4 regions of the Metabacillus dongyingensis genome follow, and region 4 is predicted to be linked to each of the others. Evidence: riboswitches for the same ligand, from Rfam matches in the RefSeq annotation. Region 4 holds a riboswitch; each other region holds the start of a gene.
The links. Region 4 has a riboswitch for thiamine pyrophosphate ahead of K8L98_RS20150 (MTH1187 family thiamine-binding protein). Riboswitches for the same ligand answer to the same signal wherever they lie in the genome.

Region 1 (5,607 bases), 440 kb from region 4:
GCAAAATTGAAGGGTTCAAGTAAGGACAAGAACGAAAACATTCTTAAACTATATTTAGGGTTTTTAATCCTTATTGCCACTTCCGTTATTCCCTATAAATTGTGGAAGCTCACAGGCAGCCATCATAGTCCTGACGGCATGCTCGTCACGGCAGGTGCTGCCCTTGCCATGATTGTTTTCGTTATCAGTTTTTATTCCCGCAGAGTTAAAAATCATGCATGAGAGGCTGCCGGGAAACATACAAGTCCTCACAACAGTGAAAACCGGATCTAGAATTTGCAGGATAATTTAAGAAATAAAAAAACTTCAGCGGAAACGCTGAGGTTTTTTTATAGTTCTTCTATCCGGTTAAACTCCCGCAAGAGTCTCAGCTTTTCAAGCGTAATCCAGCCCTTCCATTCTTCTTTAGCAAGAAGCCAAATATCTTCATATTGCCCCCAAGACCAGGCTGGTGCAAAGCTGCCGTCATCGGTTTGCTGTTCAATGATGAAATCAAGATTCTGTTCCACGCTTTCAGCGAATAATGGATAATACCTGGAGCTTGGTGACTGAATCACACCCGTCGGCTGGAGTCCGTATCCTATCCAGTCTTCTGGATTTCTGATGATGCATTTGCTAACAAATTCATCCAGATGAACGGTCATTTCACGGCGGGATACGTGCGGCGCTTTTTCAGCAAGTCTAAGATAGCAAAGCAATTCATGAAATTCATATTCCTGAAGGCCCTGAAGATGGCTGATTGCATGATCAGTCAATTCAGAAAGCATGCTTTCTGGTATCAATTTTTTATATTCATAAAAATAACCCAGTACTTCAGCATTTGGATTTCCCCAATCTGCCCCAGCCTTTTGGTAATTCCACCAGGGTGCCCTCGGTGCAGATTCTACCTCAGGGGGCACTTTTTCCCAACCATGAAGTTCTGGTTGATAGCTCTGAATGAAATAAGCAATAGCGTTGTTAAGAATTTCGTCTTCTTCATCCGCGTTCACTCTGGATAAATACTGCATGCCGACCGTTGAGGCAAGTGCTGATGAATCTGAACATCTGAAATCCGGCTCAAGTCCATTCCCGAAGCCGCCATCTTGATTCTGATATGTTTTAAGCTCCATTAGCACATCTTCTTTAGAGCCATTCTCAAATTCAAAAAGATATAAAGCGCGGTCAACCTTTCGCGCTTTTTCAAGCATAAATTTCCGCGCTTTAAGAAATTGCCCCTTTGTAAACTGCTTCATAACCTTAAGCCCCCCTACTTTTTCAGTCTGATGATTACCTTTGTGCCTTTGCCAAGTTCGCTTTCCATTTTGAATTCCCCATTATGCTCGGTAATGATTTTGTTGCTGATTGTAAGACCCAGTCCAATGCCTTTTTCTTTTGTTGTAAAAAAAGGCGTTCCGAGTTTTTCCAGACGCTTTTCATCAATACCTGTCCCATTATCCTCAAACGTCAGCTGATAAAATAAATCATCCTTGTTTTCTCCTCTTATTTTAAGGCTGCCTCCGTCCGGCATAGCTTCTATGGCATTTTTCATAACATTGATGAATACTTGTTTCATTTGATTTTTTTCACATTCTATTTTTGCGGCATCTGAATCAAATTTAAGATCGATAGCCACATTTCTGAGGGAAGCCTCTGGATTTAATAAAATCATCGTGTCTTTAAGAAGTTCTACAACATTAGTGCATTCTTTCAGATGAATAGCCTGGGGCCTTGCCAGTGCCATAAATTCATTGACGATCTGCTCAATTCGGCTTAATTCATCCATGATGACATTCTGATATTTTATCTCATTCTGGTCCCTGTCTTTTTCAGTCAGCAGCTTAAAGAATCCCTTAATGGATGTAAGCGGATTCCTGATTTCATGGGCAACACCAGCTGCAAGCTCCCCTAGTACGGTAAGCTTCTCATAGTTGCGGATATATTCTTCGACTTTTCTTTTTTCAGTAATATCCCTTGATATGAACACAATGCTTTCTGGGTCCCCATGCTGATTGAAAACAGCCATTCCTTTTCCCTCAAACAAGACAGCCTGTCCTGTATGACTGATCTTGTGATAAGGGATGGTGACAGGTCCTTTTGTGGTTAAAAGGGTGTGTATAATCCCTTCTGCTTTAGCATGATCATCAACAAGTATATATTTAAAGACATTTTGCCCGATCATACGCTCAGGCTCGTATCCCAGGACTTTTTTATAAGAGGGCGATGCGTATATATAATTTCCTTTAAGATCGACTACACATATTAAGTCGTTGCTGTGTTCTAAAATGATCCGGTACTTGCTTTCGCTTTTTCTCAATTTTTCTTCTGTTTGCTTCCGCTGTGTAATGTTTCTTGAAATGACGATCGCATGCTTTAAGGATTCATTTTCAGTGACGGGAATTCCATGCGACTCAAGCCATATATAAGTATGATCCTTGCATAAATATCGATACTCAACCGTCATCTGTCTATTTTCCTTGAGCATTTTATAAAATTGGCCGGCAATCAGCTCCCTGTCCTCCGGATGAACGAATTGAAAAGGAGTGTATCCGACTGCTTCTGATATATCATACCCAAGTACTTCTTTATAAGACGGAGATACATAGGTGAAAAGTCCGTTTGCATCTAGAAGCCCAACGATATCACGCATATTTTCAGTAATCAGACGGAACTTTTTTATCGTTTCCTCGTGTTCTTGTTCAAGTTTTTTCTTAATTGTGACATCTCTTATAATCACCTGGGTGGATTGCCTGTCCCCCCATATGTTTGGCAGTGATGTTACTTCCATGGTTAAGGGCAATCCTCGTCTGGTATACCAGATCTGTTCCATTGAAGACGGTGTGAAACCATTTTTTGTATCGGTGATCCGCTGCTCAATTATCTCTCTATGCTGAGGATCAATTGAATTCCAGATGGATTTTCCAATGAGATCCTCCTTGCACTTTAACTCTAACAGATTCATGGCAGAAGGATTTATATATGTCCACTTTCGGTTTTCGTGAATTAAAAATGCGGTTGGAGAGTTCTCAAGCTGATTAAGATAGACTTCCATTAAGCCATCGAGTCTTTCCTGAGAAAGAAATTTCTCTTCATGAGCCTGTTCTTGCTTCTTCATCGCGGTCCATCTCCTCCAAATACATACATATCCTTAATATATCAAAAATTCAATTAATAAGGTACTGCCCTAGTAGCGAATAAATAAAAAGCCCGTATTTTATGATCAATACGGGATGTGTTTCTAATGAATTTTGACTCTTCCACGGCATTGTTGATTTTCACTCACTTTTAATGAAGCTTCGTATTAGCCATTAATTAATAATCCCATGGTGGACTATTTCCACACTTACTTTAGGTTCAATCAGGATGTTTGGATAATCCTCCTCCCATTTTACCTTTTTCCAGATAGCGGGATGATAGGCAATGAGCTCTCTCCCAATACCAACGGACTGAAATCAGGTACAATGAACCACATGATTGTTTCTCAAGCATACTCAAAATTTATAATTGTGAAAATTATCACTTGCAAGATTGCCGATTTACCTGCTATATTGCTAACAAATGAATATTTTTTCATTCTGCTGGGGGAGTCCATGATGCTGGACTGAGAGAAGAACGCAATTCTTTGACCCTTTGAACCTGATCTGGATGATACCAGCGTAGGGAAGCGGTGTGGCGTAGGCCGTTTTTTTTGGCTTTTTACACATACTGTTCCAAGGGTTCTGTTCATTAACAGAACCCTTTTTCTATTTCTTTCGCGGGTGCAGATCAAAACTCTATTAAACGATATAAGGAGGAGTTAAGATTGGATTTCGCATTCACTAAACAGTTTGATGGCAGCAAAAAGATGTATAAAACAGGATCAAGAGAGGACATTCGTGTTCCATTTCGGAAAATTGAGCTTGCACAGGATAATGAACCAGTGCTTGTTTATGATACGAGTGGTCCTTATACGGATCAAGCCGCTGCCATTGATATTAAAAAGGGGTTACCTGAAGTCAGAAGAAGCTGGATTTTTGAACGGGATGATGTGGAAGAATATTCAGGTCGCAGAGTCAAGCCTGAGGATAACGGCCGACAAGGGGATATGACTTCAAATGAAAACGTCTTTACTGGCGATAGAAAAGTACTGCGGGCAAAAAAGAATGCCAATGTCACTCAGCTTCATTACGCCAGAAAAGGAATCATTACACCTGAGATGGAGTTTATAGCCATTCGTGAAAACATGGACCCTGAGTTCATTAGAAGTGAAGTTGCAAGCGGCAGAGCCATTATACCTGCAAACATCAATCATAGAGAAAGTGAACCTATGATCATAGGCAAACATTTTCATGTCAAAATTAATGCAAATATAGGCAACTCTGCAGTAACATCATCCATTGAAGAAGAAGTTGAAAAAATGACATGGGCAATCAAATGGGGTGCTGACAACATCATGGATTTATCGACAGGCAAAGATATTCACACCACCCGGGAGTGGATTATCAGAAATTCACCAGTACCGGTTGGAACAGTGCCCATCTACCAGGCGCTTGAAAAAGTAAAAGGCATTGCTGAGGATTTAACCTGGGAAGTGTACAGAGATACCTTAATTGAACAGGCGGAACAAGGGGTCGATTACTTTACAATCCATGCAGGTGTTTTGCTGAGGTATATCCCTCTTACAATTAAAAGAACAACCGGGATTGTATCAAGAGGAGGATCCATTCTTGCAGGATGGTGCTTAGCCCACCACGAAGAAAACTTTCTCTATACCCATTTTGAGGAGATTTGCGAGATTTTAAAACGTTATGATATTTCCATTTCATTAGGCGATGGCCTGCGTCCCGGATCGATTGCAGATGCAAATGATGAAGCACAATTTGCAGAACTTGAAACCCTGGGTGAGCTCACGAAAATCGCATGGAAGCATGACGTACAGGTGATGATTGAAGGTCCTGGCCATGTTCCAATGCACATGATTCGCGAAAATGTAGAAAAGCAGCAGGAAATTTGCCATGAGGCACCTTTTTATACACTTGGACCATTAACGACAGATATCGCACCAGGCTATGATCATATCACTTCAGCTATAGGTGCAGCGATGATTGGCTGGTTCGGTACCGCGATGCTTTGCTATGTAACGCCGAAAGAGCATTTGGGATTGCCTAATAAAGATGATGTTCGCGAAGGAGTCATTGCCTATAAAATTGCTGCACACGCCGCTGACCTAGCCAAAGGACATCCTAATGCACAGTATAGAGACGATGCCCTGTCTAAAGCGAGATTTGAATTCCGCTGGGAAGATCAATTTAATCTTTCCCTTGATCCTGACCGTGCAAAGGAATATCATGATGAAACGTTACCTGCCGAAGGAGCTAAAACCGCTCATTTCTGCTCGATGTGCGGGCCAAAATTCTGCTCGATGAGAATTTCCCACGATTTAAGAAATACTGTTAAAGAACAGGAAATTGAAGAAGGACTGAAGCAAAAGTCAAAAGAATTTGTTGAAAACGGTTCAGCTATCTATCAGTAGACCATTTAGGCTGTGAACGTTCTGCCGGTTCATTGAATCATTTTAGGGGCGAACCTTGTATTACTTTCCAAACCGGTCCATTTACTGTCCGAAATGTCCGTAATACTGGCGAAAAACAG
Region 2 (5,607 bases), 1.3 Mb from region 4:
TGCCGATTGGCGCTCTGCTGATCTCCATCTTTGTTCCTTTGAAAATGAAAAAATCCATGCTTTACTCAGAACTTGCTAACGGTTCGTCTTTATCTAAAGGGCTCTTTAACACTTGGTTCTTTTTAATGAGATATGTAGCTCCAATTGCTATTTTCCTTGTTTTGCTGGATGTTTTAGGAATCTGGAAACTGCTTTCCCGTTAAATTAGGCTCTATCAAGCTTTCCCTCCATATGTTAAAATAGGTAAAATTCAGAATGGAGGGTGATAAGCTTGGAGCACTTATCATTATTTATCATCATGTCGATCTTATTAATTTTATTGCCTGGACCTGATACAGCCATCGCTACTAAGAATACAATCACTGGCGGGCGGGCAGGAGGAATGAAAACAGTGTTCGGGGCTTTGACAGCACTTTTAATTCATACTTTTGCAGCTGTGTTAGGTTTATCAGCACTTATTGTCAAATCAGCTTTTCTCTTTTCAATCCTGAAGTACGCGGGAGCTTGCTACCTCATTTATTTAGGCCTTAAATCTTTATGGACTTTAAAAAAACCGGGCAGAATACAAGATAGAGAAGAACAAAAGCCTGAAGCAAAGCAAGTCAGCTGTTATCAGCAGGGATTTTTGACAAATCTCCTAAACCCTAAGGTAGCTGTTTTCTTTTTAACCTTTTTGCCTCAATTTTTGGAGCCGGGATCAAATACTTTTACACAGTTTATGATCATGGGATTAACATACACCTTTCTTACTTTTATTTGGTTTATTATTTATATTTATTTGATTCATCAATTGAGTGCTTTCATGAAGAAGCCAGCTGTACAAAATTGGATGGAAGGCATTACCGGTGCAGTACTCATTGGATTTGGCATAAAATTAGCATTGGAAAGAAAGTAAAGACATCAGATATGATGTCTTTTTTATTTTGGCTGCTGATCTTGCCTACTTTGAAAAATACTATTAGCACAAATAGGAATCAATAAACCAGGAAAGCTGGGTTCTTATTATTTGATTCACATAAATGAACCTGGAAAGGAATAATAATCCATTCCTGACAAATCGGCTCTAAAATTGAGGAAATAAAAATGATAATACAGTCTAATGTCTGAATCACAAGAAGCTTATGAGAAAAGAACTTGGTGATTGCCCGTTTTGAGTGCCTCATAGATTTTCTCCGAGTATGATTCCTGCATATAAAAATTGGACTTGAAATTGTGCCTTTATACATTCATTTGCCATTTCAGTTTGGGATTCCAATCATACTTATTTTCATTTTATTGATAAAAACAAAAGTGATGGAGAAAAAAAACAGCTGCTTAATGGTTGCAAATCCAGTGTCAGAAGAGTAGACTTTGAATCATAAAATAAAATAATGAAAACGGGAGCTTGTGGAATCAGGCTGAGAGTACGGCTATCTGCCGTAGACCGAATGAACCTGTTGGATAATGCCAGCGCAGGGATGTGATTCAGGGATACATATGAGCACTTTGCCGCGGCAGAGTGCTCTTTATTATGGGGAGGAAAAAATATGATAGAGCCTAAAACGATTTATGCGATTCTAGAAAAAGTAAGAAAAGAAAAACCTCTGGTGCACAATATTACAAACGTTGTGGTAACGAATTTTACAGCAAATGGCCTGTTAGCAATCGGAGCATCGCCGGTCATGGCTTACGCCAAGGAAGAAGTGGCGGATATGGCGAAAATTGCTGGGGCACTCGTATTAAATATTGGCACCTTAAACGAAGAAAATGTAGAAGCGATGCTGCTTGCAGGGAAATCTGCCAATAAGCATGGCGTGCCAGTCATTTTTGATCCGGTTGGTGCAGGCGCAACAAAATACCGTACTGAAACAGCACAAAAAATCGTAAAGGAACTGGAGATCACTGCAGTTAGAGGGAATGCTGCTGAAGTGGCAAATGTCGTTGGGGAGAGCTGGTCGATAAAAGGAGTCGACTCCGGTGACGGCGAAGGTGACATAATCGAACTTGCTGTAAAAGCTGCAAAGCAGTTAAACACTATTGCGGTCATTACAGGAAAACAGGATATTGTTTCAGATGGAGAAACAACATATATATGCAAAAATGGTCATTCTCTATTAACTAAAGTAACAGGTGCAGGCTGCTTGCTCACCTCTGTTATCGGCGCATTTTGCGCTGTTGAAAAAGATTATGTTCGTGCTTCTGCTGCAGCATTAGCGGTTTACGGGAGTGCTGCAGAACTTGCAGCTGAAGGAATTGAAGGTCCCGGAAGCTTTCAAATCGAGTTTTTAAACAATCTTTATACCATTTCAGCTGATAATATTCAAAAACTTTCTGCGCTTGAGGAGGTCAGCCATGTCAATCTCTAAAGCACTGACAATTGCAGGCTCTGACAGCGGAGGCGGAGCAGGAATTCAGGCGGATTTAAAAACGTTTCAGGAATTGAATGTATACGGAATGTCTGCCATTACAGCGGTTACCGCTCAAAACACACTAGGTGTACATGGTGTGTTTCCATTAACAGCGGACGCGGTTGTGCAGCAGATTGAAGCGATTGGCTCAGACATTGGAGCTGATGCCATTAAAACCGGAATGCTTTTTAATAGTGAAATTATTGAAGCTGTTTCTGAACAAATAAAGAGGTTCAATTGGAGCAAAGTGATTGTAGATCCCGTCATGATAGCCAAAGGCGGTGCTTCATTATTGCAGGATGAAGCAGTAGAAGCATTGAAAAATCATTTGCTTCCGCTTGCTTTGGTCGTTACTCCCAACATTCCAGAAGCTGAAGTGCTGACGGGTTTGAACATTCTCAATCTTGATGATCGTCAGACTGCTGCCAAAATCCTGCATTCTTTTGGCGTGAAAAATGTTGTGATTAAGGGAGGTCATGCTGAAAACGAGGAACAGTTAGTAGATTTGTTATTTGATGGAACAGAGTTCAGCTATTTTACAAGTGAACGTATTCATACAAAAAATACACACGGAACCGGCTGTACCTTCGCAGCTGCCATTACAGCCGAGATCGCAAAAGGAAAGTCAATTTATCATTCGGCAGAAACCGCCGTTGCGTTCATCCGGGAAGCGATAAAAGAAGATCTTAAATTAGGACAGGGCCATGGACCTACAAATCATTGGGCTTATCAAAAGAAAAAGAGGGGACCTTTGCATGTGGAATGAGGAAGTGCGCGCGAAACTCCAGCTTTATTTTATTATGGGCAGCACAAACTGTACGGAAGACCCTGAAAAAGTCCTGTTCCAAGCAATTAGCGGAGGCATATCTATGTTTCAGTTCCGGGAAAAAGGAACGGATGCTTTAACAGGCAGCGAAAAAAAGAACCTGGCAAGAAAACTGCAGCAGCTTTGTAAGGACCATGGAATACCATTTATCATAAATGATGACATTGAACTAGCTCTTGCACTAAATGCAGATGGAGTTCATATCGGACAGGATGATGAAGATGCCGGAGCAGTAAGAAAGATTTTAGGCGAGGGGAAAATTGTAGGTGTCTCAGCCCATACCCTTGCAGAGGTAGAGAAGGCAATCGAGGATGGAGCCGATTATATCGGAGCAGGGCCTATTTACCCTACGCGTACAAAAACAGATGCAAAGCCTGTTAAGGGGACTTCTCTTCTTGAAGAAGTAAGAAACTGCGGCATTTTGATTCCAATCGTAGGAATTGGTGGCATTACAGCTGAAAATGCGCGTGCAGTTATTGAAGCAGGTGCCGACGGGGTCTCGGTAATTACATCGATAAGTCTTGCAGAAGATGTCTATAAAAGTGCGGCTGCTTTGAAGAAATCTGTATCTTGAATAGGAGAATAAAAGAAAACGTGCAAATCTTGATGATCATTTGCACGTTTTCTTAATGTTTGGATTTTTTAACGGCGATCCAGCTCAATTTTTTTTTGGTTCTTCTGTAAATCTCTCATGAATACTAGATTACTGGCAAAAATAAGGCGGTTCAGAAGGATTCAGAGAAAATACATAGAATAAAAGATGATGAAGTTCCCTGAATTTAATATAATAATATTATGTAAACTATAGCGGGTAAAATGATTAAGTACTTAAACCATAAAGAATACTGCACAGCAGAAAAGAGGACAGATTAAATTCTGTTCTTTTTTTATGAATAAAAGTATAGGTATGATGTGCTAGAATTTATTCTTATTTCAAAAAAATGCATAGGCAGGAATGACTGATTTTTCAGAAGTCATTGACATTGATAATCATTTTCAATTAATATTCATGTGTACTCACTGACAAGACAGTAAGGAGCTGAATCATATAGAAAACGTATATGAATTTGAAGCCATCATAGAAGACGGAGAGTTAAACCAAACTATTTCTCTTCGGCAGGTCAAAATAACAGATTTTCAGATTTTATTCAGCTGGATGCATCAGCCGCATATCGCGCCGTTCTGGAAGCTGAATGTAAGTGAAGAAGAGTTTAAGGCTTATTTAGAACGCACCGTTAAAGCAGAGCACAAACGGGTTTTTCTATGTTTTTTAGATGACAGGCCAGCTGGCTATTTGATTGCGTATTCTATCCAGCATGATTCAATAAGGAACTATTATCAAGCTGAAACAGGTGATCTTGGAATGCATTTATTAATTGGGCCAAGGGAGCTTTTGAATAAAGAGCATGGCTTAATGATTGTGAGGGCAATGACTGCATTTCTTATGAAAAAATACGGATCAAGCAGAATCATTGGCGAACCTGATATAAGAAACAGGATCGTCATTCCAATTTTAAAAGAAATTGGCGGATATGTTGCGGATACCATTTTGCTTCCTCATAAAAGAGCGGCACTCGTTATTGGTGAAAAGACTCGTTTTAATGATTATATGTCAAACAAGAATGTAAACTTTATTAAGCTTCCAAGTGAAGATAAGGATCTATTAAATGAAAAGGCAGGAGCGTTATGTGAAAACCCATCTCCCAATTGATGAAGATATGAAAGAGCTGCTGGATAAAATAGGTGCTAGAATGGCTGAACTCAAACATCCTCCATTAAGCGACTTATCTGCTGAGCAGTCACGGTATTTTTATAAAGAAGCACGAACATTCTTTCAAAAGATAGAAATGAATGACATGATGATTTACAACGAAAAAATCGAATCAGCTGATCATCAAATTCCTGTAAGGATTTATCAGCCTGCATCAGCGGAAATGCTGCCAGTATTGGTATTTATGCATGGCGGCGGGTGGGTTTTTGGAGATCTCGACAGTGCCGATTCTATGTGCAGGTATCTTGCAAAGCACGCGAATTGTCTGATTGTATCCGTCGGTTACCGGCTTGCACCAGAGCACCCGTTTCCTGCGGCGCTTATGGATGTTCTTGCCGTTTCAGAGTGGGCGCCTCAAAACATATCTAAATGGAATGGTGATCCAGCCCAACTTGCAATTGGGGGAGAATCTTCCGGGGCAAACCTTGCAGCTGCAGCTGTACATTGGCTGAAGGATCAAGGAAAGCAAGCATTTACAATGCAGTGTTTACTCACTCCTGTATTGAATCACAATTTTTACACGGAATCTTATCAATCGGGCTATTCATTTAATCTGACGAAAGAGAAAATGGAATGGTTTTGGAATCATTATTTAAGCAATCAGGAACAGGGGAAAAATCCAT
Region 3 (5,607 bases), 2.2 Mb from region 4:
ATAGCGCAAAAGACCATTGTCATCCCTGTATCCGGCTGTCTCATCAGCAGGAGTATGGGAGGTGCCGCTGCGGCAAATACTTTACCTAACAGGAGCAGGTCATCTCTGACTGTATTTGTGGCGTATTTTTCCCGGTGGTCAGTAATGATTTTGCTAAGAACAATAATCATAAAAATTTTCATCAGTTCTGATGGCTGGAAATTACCGATTCCAGGAAGGGTATACCAGCTTTTTGCACCTTTAATCGGCTCTACAATAGGCGACGGCAGAACTTCAAGTCCCAATAGCAAAATCATCCCAAATCCATATAAATACCATGAGAGCTGTTTGAAGCGGTCAAAATCAATGACCATTGTTCCGATGACTGCGATAATACCGATGATGTACCATCTAAGCTGAAGAAAGGCAAAGTTTATATTCTGCAATTTTTCGGGTAGAGTAGGTTGGGCACTGCTTATCGCAATGGCACTGGTCAGCGCCATTAAAAACATGATAAAAATAAGTGTGTAGTCTAACTGCTGCTGTGGGGATTTATCTGTGTTCATTATGGATCCCTTTCTATTAAAAAACTAATAATGCAATGAATGATATTTTTTATTCTCAACCACCAAACAGTGGGGAATAAACTCCCTGTGAGTGAAGTTTCACTTTATCAATCTTAGCGAAAATTAATGAATTTGCAAAGGATTCATTTGTAAAACATCGCAAAACATGCTACCTTATCACAAGGAAAAAACGACAGTACAGAGCGCAAACGCTAGTGCTGCGCATGTTTTCTGCATGTATATAAAATGTATCACAATTTGATGACATTTTGATGTCTTGGCTTTAATATAGGAACGGATTGGGGAAGGAGGAGACTCTGGATGTCAGATGAAAGAGAAAAATTAGAGATTGAAGCTGCGGAATTGGTAACAGCTTTGGAAAATGAAGACTTAGACGGGTTTCGCTCCATGTTTTTGGAGCAGCATCCGTATGATCAGGCGAAAATCTTTGTGAAGCTTGAGCAAGAGGAGCGAATGAAGCTTTATCATTATTTGTCTCCTGAAGAAATGGCTGCTCTTTTTGAGAATATTGAAGATGAAGAGTACAATTACGAAATGTATTTATCCGAAATGGATCCGCGTTTTGCATCACAAATGCTTGAGCACATGTACGCGGACGATGCGGTAGACGTGCTTAACGAATTAAACAAAGATCAGGTAGCAAGCTATCTGACCATCATGGATGATGAAGCTGCACAGGAAATTCGTGAACTTCTGCATTACGAAGAATTTACGGCAGGAAGTATCATGACCACGGAATTCATTGCCATTATTGCAAATCAAACTGTCAAATCGGCCATGCATATTTTAAAGCATGAAGCTCCTGACGCTGAAACGATTTACTATCTTTATGTAATCGATGAAGATAAGCATCTAGTGGGCGTTATCTCGCTTCGTGATTTAATAGTCAGCGATGATGATCTCATGATTGGCGAAATTATGAGTGAACGGGTATTTTCCGTATCTGTAGGAGAAGATCAGGAAGATGTAGCAAGAAAAATGAGAGATTATAATTTCCTTGCACTGCCGGTAGTTGATTTTCAGAATCATCTTTTAGGAATTATAACGGTTGATGATATCGTTGATGTTATCGATGAAGAAGCATCTGATGACTATTCGAAGCTTGCAGCTGTATCTGATGTGGATTCCATAGACAGGGGTCCTCTGTCAGCCGCTAAAAAAAGATTGCCCTGGCTTGTGATTCTATTATTTCTCGGAATGTTAACGGCAAATTTAATAGGACAGTTTGAAGAAACGCTTAATAAAGTGGCCATTCTTGCTGTTTTTATCCCGTTAATTGCCGGAATGGCGGGGAACACTGGTACTCAGGCACTTGCGGTAGCCGTCAGAAGAATAGCGATGGGCGACCTTGAAGAAGGCGGTAATTTTAAAATTATTGCCAGAGAAGCTGGTACAGGAATTATCAATGGTGCCGTGTGCGGAGTTCTAGTGACAGGCGTCGTCTATTTTTGGCAGCATGATTTCTTCCTGGGACTTTTAGTAGGCATTTCCATTCTTGCAACCCTGACTGTTTCGACAATCGCGGGCGCTTTTGTCCCGCTGGTGATGCACCGGCTCAAAGTTGACCCTGCTGTTGCATCAGGTCCATTTATTACAACGATTAATGATATTATTTCCATATTTATTTATTTTGGTATGGCTACATTGTTCATGCAATATTTAATCTAGATTTAGTTAGGAGGGAAATACTGTGCATGGAGATTCCTTTTCATCACTAGTTATCGTACTGTTAGCCGCTTTTGTAACCCCTCTCCTGCTGCATCGCTTTAAAATTAAAGTCATGCCTGTTGTAGTTGCCGAGATTATAATGGGGATTATTATCGGGCAAAGCGGATTTAATCTTGTTCAGGAGGATATGTGGCTCGAAACGCTATCCATGCTCGGTTTTATTTTTCTTATGTTTTTGAGCGGACTTGAAATTGATTTCACTGCTTTTATCGGTGGACGGAAGAAAGAATTGCTGCCGAGCGGGAAGGAAGCGCCAAATACGTTTGCCGTTTCTTTTCTTGTCTTTGTTGGCATCTTTATCTTGTCTCTGCTCTTATCGTATTTGTTTGTTTTCTTTGGTTTTATAGAAAATGCCTTCTTGATGACGCTGATCATTTCCACCATATCGCTCGGGGTGGTGGTCCCTACACTGAAGGATGCAGGCATTATGAAGTCGAATATCGGACAGATTATCTTGCTCGTTGCTGTCATAGCAGACTTAGTGACGATGATTCTGCTTGCCGTGTTTGCATCGATTTATGGAGGAGAAAATACAAATACATGGCTGCTGCTGCTGTTATTTGGTGCTGGAATTGTTTTATATTTTCTCGGCAAAACCTTTCAGAGCAGATCATTTATTGAAACGATGTCTAAAGGCACGATTCAAATTGGGACAAGGGCTATTTTCACTCTGATCATTGTCCTTGTTGCCTTATCAGAAACAATCGGGGCAGAAAACATATTAGGAGCGTTTTTAGCGGGTGTTCTGGTCTCACTGCTGTCCCCAAACAAAGAAATGGTTCAGAAAATGGATTCCTTCGGCTACGGATTTTTGATACCGATCTTCTTTGTTATGGTTGGTGTCGATCTTGATGTATGGTCGATGTTTAAGGATCCAAAAATTTTAATGCTGATCCCATTGCTGTTTATTGCCTTGCTGATCTCTAAAATTGTGCCGATTTATTTACTGAAGAGATGGTATGACACAAAAACAACGCTTGCTTCAGGATTTTTGCTGACATCAACCCTTTCCCTTGTTATTGCGGCAGCTACCATTGGAGAAAGAGTAAATGTGATTGATGCACAAATGTCAGGTGCGCTCATTTTAACGGCTGTTCTGACGAGTATTTTTACTCCGATTGGATTTAAGAAGCTTTTCCCTGAACAGCTGTCTTCGCAAAAGAAGCTGAAGGTAGCTTTTATAGGAGCCAATCAAATGACACTGCCGGTGACACGCGAGTTAAATCCGAAGATGTACGATACGACGGTGTATCATACTTATGTCGATAAAAATGAACAGCAGATCGCTGAATCATTGTTTCATATTGAGGAGCTTGAAGATTACTCAATTGAGACCCTGCAGTCCCAGGGAGTATTTGAAGCTGATATCCTTATTGCTGCTGCAGGAGATGAGGATACGAATGCTGAAATCGCCATGTTTGCAAAAGAGGTTGAAGTTGGACGGGTGATTGCAAGCATCTCATCACCATTATTAGACGAGCAGCTAAGAGCGAAAGACATTGATGTCTTCTCTGTTCTGCTTTCTACCAAAACCTTGCTGAGGGCTCTTATTGAAGCACCTGGCATCATGAAGATTCTGACCAATAACGATTCAGCTCTTTATCAGATAAAAATGAACAACAGACACTACGATGGCATGGTGCTCCGCAGCTTTCCATTTACAGGCGACGTTATTTTTGTCCGTATTTTCAGGGAAAATGAATCGATTGTGCCGCATGGCGATACAGAGCTGAAACGCGGAGATTTACTGATTCTGACTGGATCAGCTGAATATGTGGATGAGCTCAGGCAAGAGCTTGAGTTCCATAAAAGTTGATAATTTTGACTTGAAAGTTTCTTTGAGCATGGTATGATGTACATGTAAATATTTCTAAAATAATATATAAACAACCGCTAGGGGAGCCCTTTTAGAAGGGCTGAGATTGAAGTTTGCCTTCAAGACCCTCCGAACCTGATCTGGCTAAAACCAGCGTAGGGAAGTGGTGTAAAGGTCTATTCATACACCACTTTTCTATGCGAAAAGTGGTTTTTTGCCGTTTTTATACTAAAAATGAGGAGGAACAAAACATGTCATTTTCAAAAGAATGCCGGGAGTATGCAGATAAATGGTGGGAAGGAAGCTTTGAACATCCTTTTGTAAAAGGAATTGGCGAAGGCAGCCTTTCAAAGGAGAAATTTAAATACTATGTGATGCAGGATTCTTATTACTTAACGCATTTTGCAAAAGTGCAGGCTTTTGCAGGGGCGATGGCCCCTGACCTTCATACAACATACCGGATGTCCGTTCATTCACAGGGAACCTATGAAGCAGAGCTCTCTTTGCATCAGCAATTTTCTGTCCTGCTTGGAATCACAGACACCGAACGGAAGGAGTTTAAGCCATCGCCAACTGCGTATGCTTACACCTCCCATATGTACCGTTCAGTTGCGACAGGAAATCTTGGTGAAATCATTGCAGCTCTGCTTCCATGCTATTGGCTCTATTATGAAGTCGGGGAGCACCTGAAAGATTGCAAGCCTGGTGATGAAGTTTATGAGAAATGGATTGCGACTTATCACGGTGATTGGTTTAAAGAGCTTGTCCTCGAGCAGATTGCAAGATTTGACGAGCTTGCTCTGCGTGCAAGCGATCACGAGAGACAAATGATGAAGGAAAACTTCCTCATCAGCTCGATGTATGAATATCGTTTTTGGGATATGGCGGAAAAGATGGAAGCGTGGGATGAGACACAAACCATGCTGATGCAAAAGTGAAATTGCACCTTGTCACAGATGGACGGCACTCTGCTGCAGAGCTCGTAAAAATCATCACAGATATACATACCTCTGCAGATGCCATTCATATTAGAGAGAAGAATAAATCAGCTGGGGAACTGATCAGCTTAATTGAAGAGCTCCATCAAAATGGGGTTCCGAAATCAAAGCTTGTCATGAATGACCGTGTGGATGCAGCTGTTCTTTCTGGTTTGCATCAGGTTCAGCTCCCATCGCACAGCTTCAATGTGAAACTGGTGAAACAGCGCTTCCCGCATCTTGAGGTAGGCTGTTCAGTCCACACTGCTGCTGAAGCAGTATATTGTGCTGAAAATGGGGCAGATCGTCTCCTTTTCGGGCATGTATTCCAAACATCATCAAAAAATGGTCTAGAAGCAAGAGGGATAAGCAAGCTTGCGGAAATAGCGGAATCTGTCAGCATTCCAGTCATTGCAATTGGAGGAATCAATCCTGCTGTCATTCCTGATCTAAGAGATATAAAGATTGAGGGAGCAGCCGTGATGTCCTATGTTTTTTCAGCGGAGCATCCAAGTCATGC
Region 4 (5,607 bases):
CTTTCCTTGGCCGTGTAAATTCTACGTTCACTTCTTCTATTAGGCATCCAGGTCTTGGTGAGAGGATGAAGATTCTGTCTGACAGGAAGATAGCTTCATCCATATCATGTGTAATGAATATCACTGTCTGATCTGTTTCCTCGCATATTTGGATAAACCACTTCTGCAGTTCAAGTCTTGTCATCGCATCAAGTTTGCCGAATGGTTCATCTAATAGAAGAAGTTCTTTATTGTTTAGGTATGCTCTTAGGAAATTGGCACGCTGCCGCATTCCGCCTGAGAGCATAAAGGGATAATGCTCTTCAAATCCTGCAAGCCCAAATTTCGGGAAAAGACCGCGAGCTTGAGTGCGCGCCTCATCTCTCCCGGTACCTTGTATTTCTAATGGAAGAATAACATTATCCAAAACCGTTCTCCATGGAAACAATACATCACTTTGGGGCATATAGCCGACAAGACCGGTTTTATTTGTAATATCTTCTCCATTATACTTTACACTGCCTTTAGTCGGCTTATTGATGCCGGCTATAATATCAAGCAATGTGCTTTTTCCGCAGCCGCTTGGTCCAATAATGCTTACAAATTCACCCTTTTTCACATTCAAGTCTGTCGGCATCAGGACATTCTGGTCTTTAGAATAAGATTTGCTGATTTGAGAAAGAGTCAGCATGCTATTTCTTTCCTTCAGGCAGGAATTCATTTGTAAAAGCTTCACTTGGTTCAATGTTCTCTTCAATCAGCTTTCGTTCATACATCCAATCGGCATATCTTTTCCAGACTTTTTCATCTTGAATGCCCCATTGCTTCGCTTTTCCCTGATACTGATCACTTAGCCACACTTGGCTTTCCTTTACTAGCTCAGCATTAATCTCAGGTACATTTTTAATCAGAATATCCGCTGCTTCTTCCGGCTCTTCAATGGCAAATTGATAACCCTTTGATGTAGCCTTCATGAAGGACTGAACCATTTCTTTGTCTTTTGCAATTTTGGATTCGCTGGTTGCAATAACCGGAGTGTAATAGTTTAATGCTGGATCAAGGTCTTTTAAATAGATGTAGTTCAATTCAATTCCCTGGCGAGCAGCCTCAACCCCATCCCATCCCTGGAAAATCCATTGAAAGTCTGTATCGCGTCCGATCGACTTGAAAAAGTCTGTTGCTCCAAGCGTGACATAATCCACTTTTTCAAAGTCTGCATTCGATTTATCCATTACAGCTTTAATAACAGCTTCTTCTGTAGGAGAACCCCATCCCCCGTAACGTTTTCCTTCAAAATCCTTTGGAGAAGTGATGTTTTCTTCTTTTAAAGAAGCAAATGCAGAAGTATTCTCCTGTATGATTGCTCCTATTGAAACAATCGGCACACCTGTTGATCTTGCGTGTGTAATATTCTCCTGATGGCTGACAGCAAAATCAACTTCACCAGAGGCAACAATCTGATCCGCACTGACTCCTTCACCAGGTTCAACTATTTCAACATCAAGACCTTCTTCTTTATAGAAGCCATTTTCTTTCGCTGCATAAATGCCTGTATGATTTGTATTTGGAAACCAATCCAGCATAATCTTCACTTTTTTTAATTCCTCATCAGAGGATTTTTCTGCCGATCCGCATCCAGATAAGATGAACACTAAACTAAATAGAATAAATACGAGTTGTTTCATTTTTTCTCCCCCGTGCTAGTTAGAATGCTTTTGCTGCTTATATTTCCAAGGCATCATGATTCTTGCCAGTATTTCAATAAGTGTAAAAATGATTAAGCTTAAACCTACTATTAAGACGATTGTTGCAAATACTTTATCTGTCAGAAACGATTGGGAGGATCGAGTCAATAGAATTCCGAGTCCTTTGCTTGCACCCAGCCACTCTCCGATAACCGCCCCCATCACACTGTATGTTCCGGCTATTTTCAACCCTGAAAAAAAGAAAGGTGTTGCAGCTGGAAGCTTCAATTTTAAAAACATCTGTCTGCGGCTTGCTCCAAGCGTTCTCATGAGCTTCACCATATCCCTGTCTACTAAACGGAAGCCGTCAGAAAGATTGATGGCGATCGGAAAGAAACAAACGAGCGCCACGACAATTACTTTAGGAAAAATGCCGAATCCAAACCAGATGATAAGCAATGGAGCAAGCGCTATTATTGGAATGGTTTGTGAAAGAACAAGCAGCGGTTCAACTGCTTTTCGAACCCAATCTGACAGGTCTATTAAGATAGCAATCAATACGCCCGCTGTTACAGCGATCAATAAACCAAGTACTGCTTCCGACAGAGTCTGCAGGATATGTCCGCCTATCGTTCCCCTCATTTCAGCAAGCGTGATGAAAATATGAGTCGGACGAGGCAGAATCCAATTTTCCACTTTTGAAACGATGACAGCCAATTCCCACAAAAAGAGGAATGACAGCAGCACTATACCAGGAAGCGCTATTCCTGAAAGTGTTTTAACGGTATTTCTTAAGTTTTTCATCCATTGTGACCCCTTCTTTTGGGCGGTAATGAATTTTCATGTGAGTCATTACCTCGGTTGCACCGGCTGAAATACAGGCATCCTGCGCTTGCTTAACGATATCAATCAATTCATCTAGCTCTCCCTCCATAACCGTCTCCATCGCACCTACCTCATATTTAACTCCTGATCGCTGAACAACCTCGATCGCTTTGTCGACAATTTCATATGTATTCCCTTCTGATGATTTAGGCAGCACCTGAAATGCTAGATTTACACTGGACATTCTTTATCCTCCTTAAAATTTATTAATATATGAATATCTGACCGAACAACAAAAAAGGCTGCCACTGGGGCAGCCTTAACGCATTCGCAAAGTTATGGAAAAGTAATGCATCTTCCGCATTCCCTCCGCTGGCATTACCCAGATCAGGTTAAAGGGTCGATACAAGAATCAGTATCCTCTCAGCCAAGTTCACTCAGCTCCCCTGCATATATTGAATTCATGGAAACTATAGCAAGATTTTGGATCCTTGTAAAGACAGATAAAAGAGCTTTCCATTCTTTTCTGAAAAAAATCAAGATTTAGTCTTGTCGAATTTTGCAACTTCCTGTATAGTAGTGTCTAAATCATATATTGCATTTGACCACTTGGGGAGCCATTCGGCTGAGAGTGAACGTTATGTTCAGACCCGTTGAACCTGTATAGTTAAAGCTTACGTAGGGATGTGGCGATGGATTCAAGTGATAACCCAACCAAAGCAGTGCGTGGAAACCATCCGACATTCCCCGCATTGCTTTTTATTATGGAAAAAAACTGCCCCGGTCAATGCTGAAAAGGGGAAGAGCTATGCAGACAAATACACGTCTAGTTTTTTTAGTAGAAGCAGCGATTCTATCAGCAATTGCATTTCTGCTTGATTTAGCAACAAGCTTCATTGGCAAAATGCCTCAGGGAGGGTCAATTTCGCTTGCAATGATTCCAGTCCTGATCATGGGTTTTCGCCACGGATTAAAGGGAGGACTGCTGACAGGCTTTTTACTTGGCGTTTTGCAGACGATTATGGGCTACACCACAATTGTGCATCCAGTCCAGGGTTTTCTTGACTATTTTGTTGCATTTACCGTGGTAGGTGCCGGAGGAGTTTTCTATAAACAAGTCCAAAGCTCTCTGAATCCTCTTAACAGAGGACGATTAATTGCTTACGTAGTAGCAGCGGCTTTTCTGGGAAGCTTCCTTAGATTTGCTGCACATACACTTGCCGGCGCTATTTTCTTTGCAGAATTTGCAGGCGATAAGCCCGTTCTGCTGTATTCAGCCGGCTATAACGCTTCCTACATGGTGCCTACATTTATCATTTGCTCAATCGTCTTAGTACTGATGCTCACTGCTTCTAAATCACTTGTCTTAAAAAGAAAATAGATTCTGTCAAAAGCACCGATTTTTTTCGGTGCTTTTTTATCCTATTAAAATTTATATAATTTCTTCCATTCATGTCTATTCCAGCGCCTGACTCTTCGGTCAGAACTTATTTCTTGTCATAAACACTCTATCATCAGCATGTACTAGTAGTAATAGATTTCTTATGGAGGGCAAATGATGAATCTATCCTTCTCATTGATGATGATAACATTTTTATTGTCGATTATTCATTTTCTATATGGTTATTTTGAAGCGATAAGGATCAGCAACGAAGAAGAATTAGTCAACGGCTGGTCTATGATTTTCTCTTTCCCGCTTGGGTTTGTATTCGCATATTTTGCTTCGGTATTTCATCAGCAGGTTTTACCCCACTAAAAAGAAACGCGACAAGGTCACGTTTCTTTTTTCATTACCTCTATTAATTTCTCTAAGTACGGATCCAATTCCTCAAATGAGTATCCAGCACTTTCAGCCTTTGACACATTCAGTGTCCATTCACCTGATAATCCATAAGGTGAAGCATTCTCTTTCGCAATCTCCCTTGTCACAATCGCTTTTTTCCCGACAGCACATCCGATTTTAAGCAGAAGATCATTCAGTGACAGACTTTTTTCAAAAGCGGCATTGTATGCACCCGTTAAGGTTTTTTCTCCAGCCATATACAAGAATCCCGCTGCGTCCTCAGCTGAAGTATAGCTGTAAAAATATCCAGGATCTGCAATTCCAATCGGTTCCTCGTTCTTCACCTTTTTCACATGAAATAAAAAGCGTTCCGTATAATCATCTATTCCGATTACCAGAGCAGGTCTTACAGCGGCAACAGGCACATCCGCATTCTGAAAAAGATAGGCTTCTGCACTGCGTTTCGCTTCCTGATAGCCGCTTATCCCTTTATAGTCTTTGCGCTCTTTAAAAGAAGGCTCATACGACAGAGGATCAAAGTCCTCTTCTGTCTTCCCTCTCCCAAATTCATAGACTGCCATTGTCGAAGTGAAAATATAATGCCTGATTTTGCCGTGTAGCGCTTCATAAGCAGATTTTGCTTCAAGCGGCGAAAAACACGATTGATCATAAACAACGTCCCATTGTTTATGATCAAAGGCTTTAATCATTGATTCTTTGTTTTCACGATCGATAATCAGACGCTCTACGCCATCTCCAAAGTCATCATGAGTTCTTCCTCTTGTTGCAATCGTCACTTTTGCCCCATTTTCAAGCAGATTATGAACAAGTCTTTTGCCGAAAAATTGCGTTCCGCCCAGTATTAATGCTCGATTCACAGTGATCCCTCTTTCCTTTTCAATGCAGCTGCCAGTTTCGACAAATCACGCCATCCAAATGCGGTCTCCTGATGATCTGTCCCATCAATCGTATAGACGTCCTCTGCGATCCTTTCGGGCAAAAAGCGTTCATAGAATCCTTTTGAAGGATTCTCATCCATTACCCACAGCAGCATAGATTGATAGTTTTTCCGAAGCAGTTCATTTGCAGTTGCCTCTACAAGCCTGCGCCCGATGCCTGCTCCCTGCACTTCTTTTAATAGATAGATCGCATATAATTCCCCATCAAATCCATATTCCTTTGTCCGCTCTGGTCCGAAGCCTGCAAACCCTGCTATTTGGCCATCCTGATTTTCTGCCACAAAAACAGTCTCCGGATCAATAGACACCCACATTTTTTCTTTGCTTTCATATGTAAGACTTTCAAGATATTCATCTGCTACAATACCTTTATAGG

Region 1: another riboswitch for thiamine pyrophosphate. It lies ahead of thiC (phosphomethylpyrimidine synthase ThiC); the one in region 4 lies ahead of K8L98_RS20150 (MTH1187 family thiamine-binding protein).
Region 2: another riboswitch for thiamine pyrophosphate. It lies ahead of thiM (hydroxyethylthiazole kinase); the one in region 4 lies ahead of K8L98_RS20150 (MTH1187 family thiamine-binding protein).
Region 3: another riboswitch for thiamine pyrophosphate. It lies ahead of tenA (thiaminase II); the one in region 4 lies ahead of K8L98_RS20150 (MTH1187 family thiamine-binding protein).

The regions. Positions count from the first base shown of each region.
Region 1 covers NZ_CP082944.1:4,474,532-4,480,138, forward strand. The annotation lists gene K8L98_RS22195 (hypothetical protein) at 1-222, shown strand, start outside; gene K8L98_RS22200 (hypothetical protein) at 330-1,232, opposite strand; gene K8L98_RS22205 (PAS domain S-box protein) at 1,247-3,091, opposite strand; gene K8L98_RS22210 (Ger(x)C family spore germination C-terminal domain-containing protein) at 3,285-3,413, opposite strand; TPP riboswitch at 3,547-3,656, shown strand; gene thiC (phosphomethylpyrimidine synthase ThiC) at 3,779-5,488, shown strand.
Region 2 covers NZ_CP082944.1:2,737,492-2,743,098, reverse strand. The annotation lists gene K8L98_RS13595 (sodium-dependent transporter) at 1-203, shown strand, start outside; gene K8L98_RS13590 (LysE family translocator) at 272-895, shown strand; TPP riboswitch at 1,367-1,475, shown strand; gene thiM (hydroxyethylthiazole kinase) at 1,527-2,345, shown strand; gene thiD (bifunctional hydroxymethylpyrimidine kinase/phosphomethylpyrimidine kinase) at 2,332-3,153, shown strand; gene thiE (thiamine phosphate synthase) at 3,143-3,787, shown strand; gene K8L98_RS13570 (GNAT family N-acetyltransferase) at 4,253-4,924, shown strand; gene K8L98_RS13565 (alpha/beta hydrolase) at 4,902-5,607, shown strand, end outside.
Region 3 covers NZ_CP082944.1:1,220,559-1,226,165, forward strand. The annotation lists gene K8L98_RS06010 (FtsW/RodA/SpoVE family cell cycle protein) at 1-545, opposite strand, end outside; gene mgtE (magnesium transporter) at 867-2,234, shown strand; gene K8L98_RS06020 (monovalent cation:proton antiporter family protein) at 2,257-4,110, shown strand; TPP riboswitch at 4,180-4,289, shown strand; gene tenA (thiaminase II) at 4,362-5,048, shown strand; gene tenI (thiazole tautomerase TenI) at 5,045-5,607, shown strand, end outside.
Region 4 covers NZ_CP082944.1:4,037,473-4,043,079, forward strand. The annotation lists gene K8L98_RS20135 (ABC transporter ATP-binding protein) at 1-670, opposite strand, end outside; gene K8L98_RS20140 (ABC transporter substrate-binding protein) at 672-1,664, opposite strand; gene K8L98_RS20145 (ABC transporter permease) at 1,680-2,468, opposite strand; gene K8L98_RS20150 (MTH1187 family thiamine-binding protein) at 2,443-2,733, opposite strand; TPP riboswitch at 2,835-2,947, opposite strand; TPP riboswitch at 3,090-3,191, shown strand; gene thiT (energy-coupled thiamine transporter ThiT) at 3,298-3,870, shown strand; gene K8L98_RS20160 (hypothetical protein) at 4,048-4,245, shown strand; gene K8L98_RS20165 (NAD-dependent epimerase/dehydratase family protein) at 4,263-5,150, opposite strand; gene K8L98_RS20170 (GNAT family N-acetyltransferase) at 5,147-5,607, opposite strand, start outside.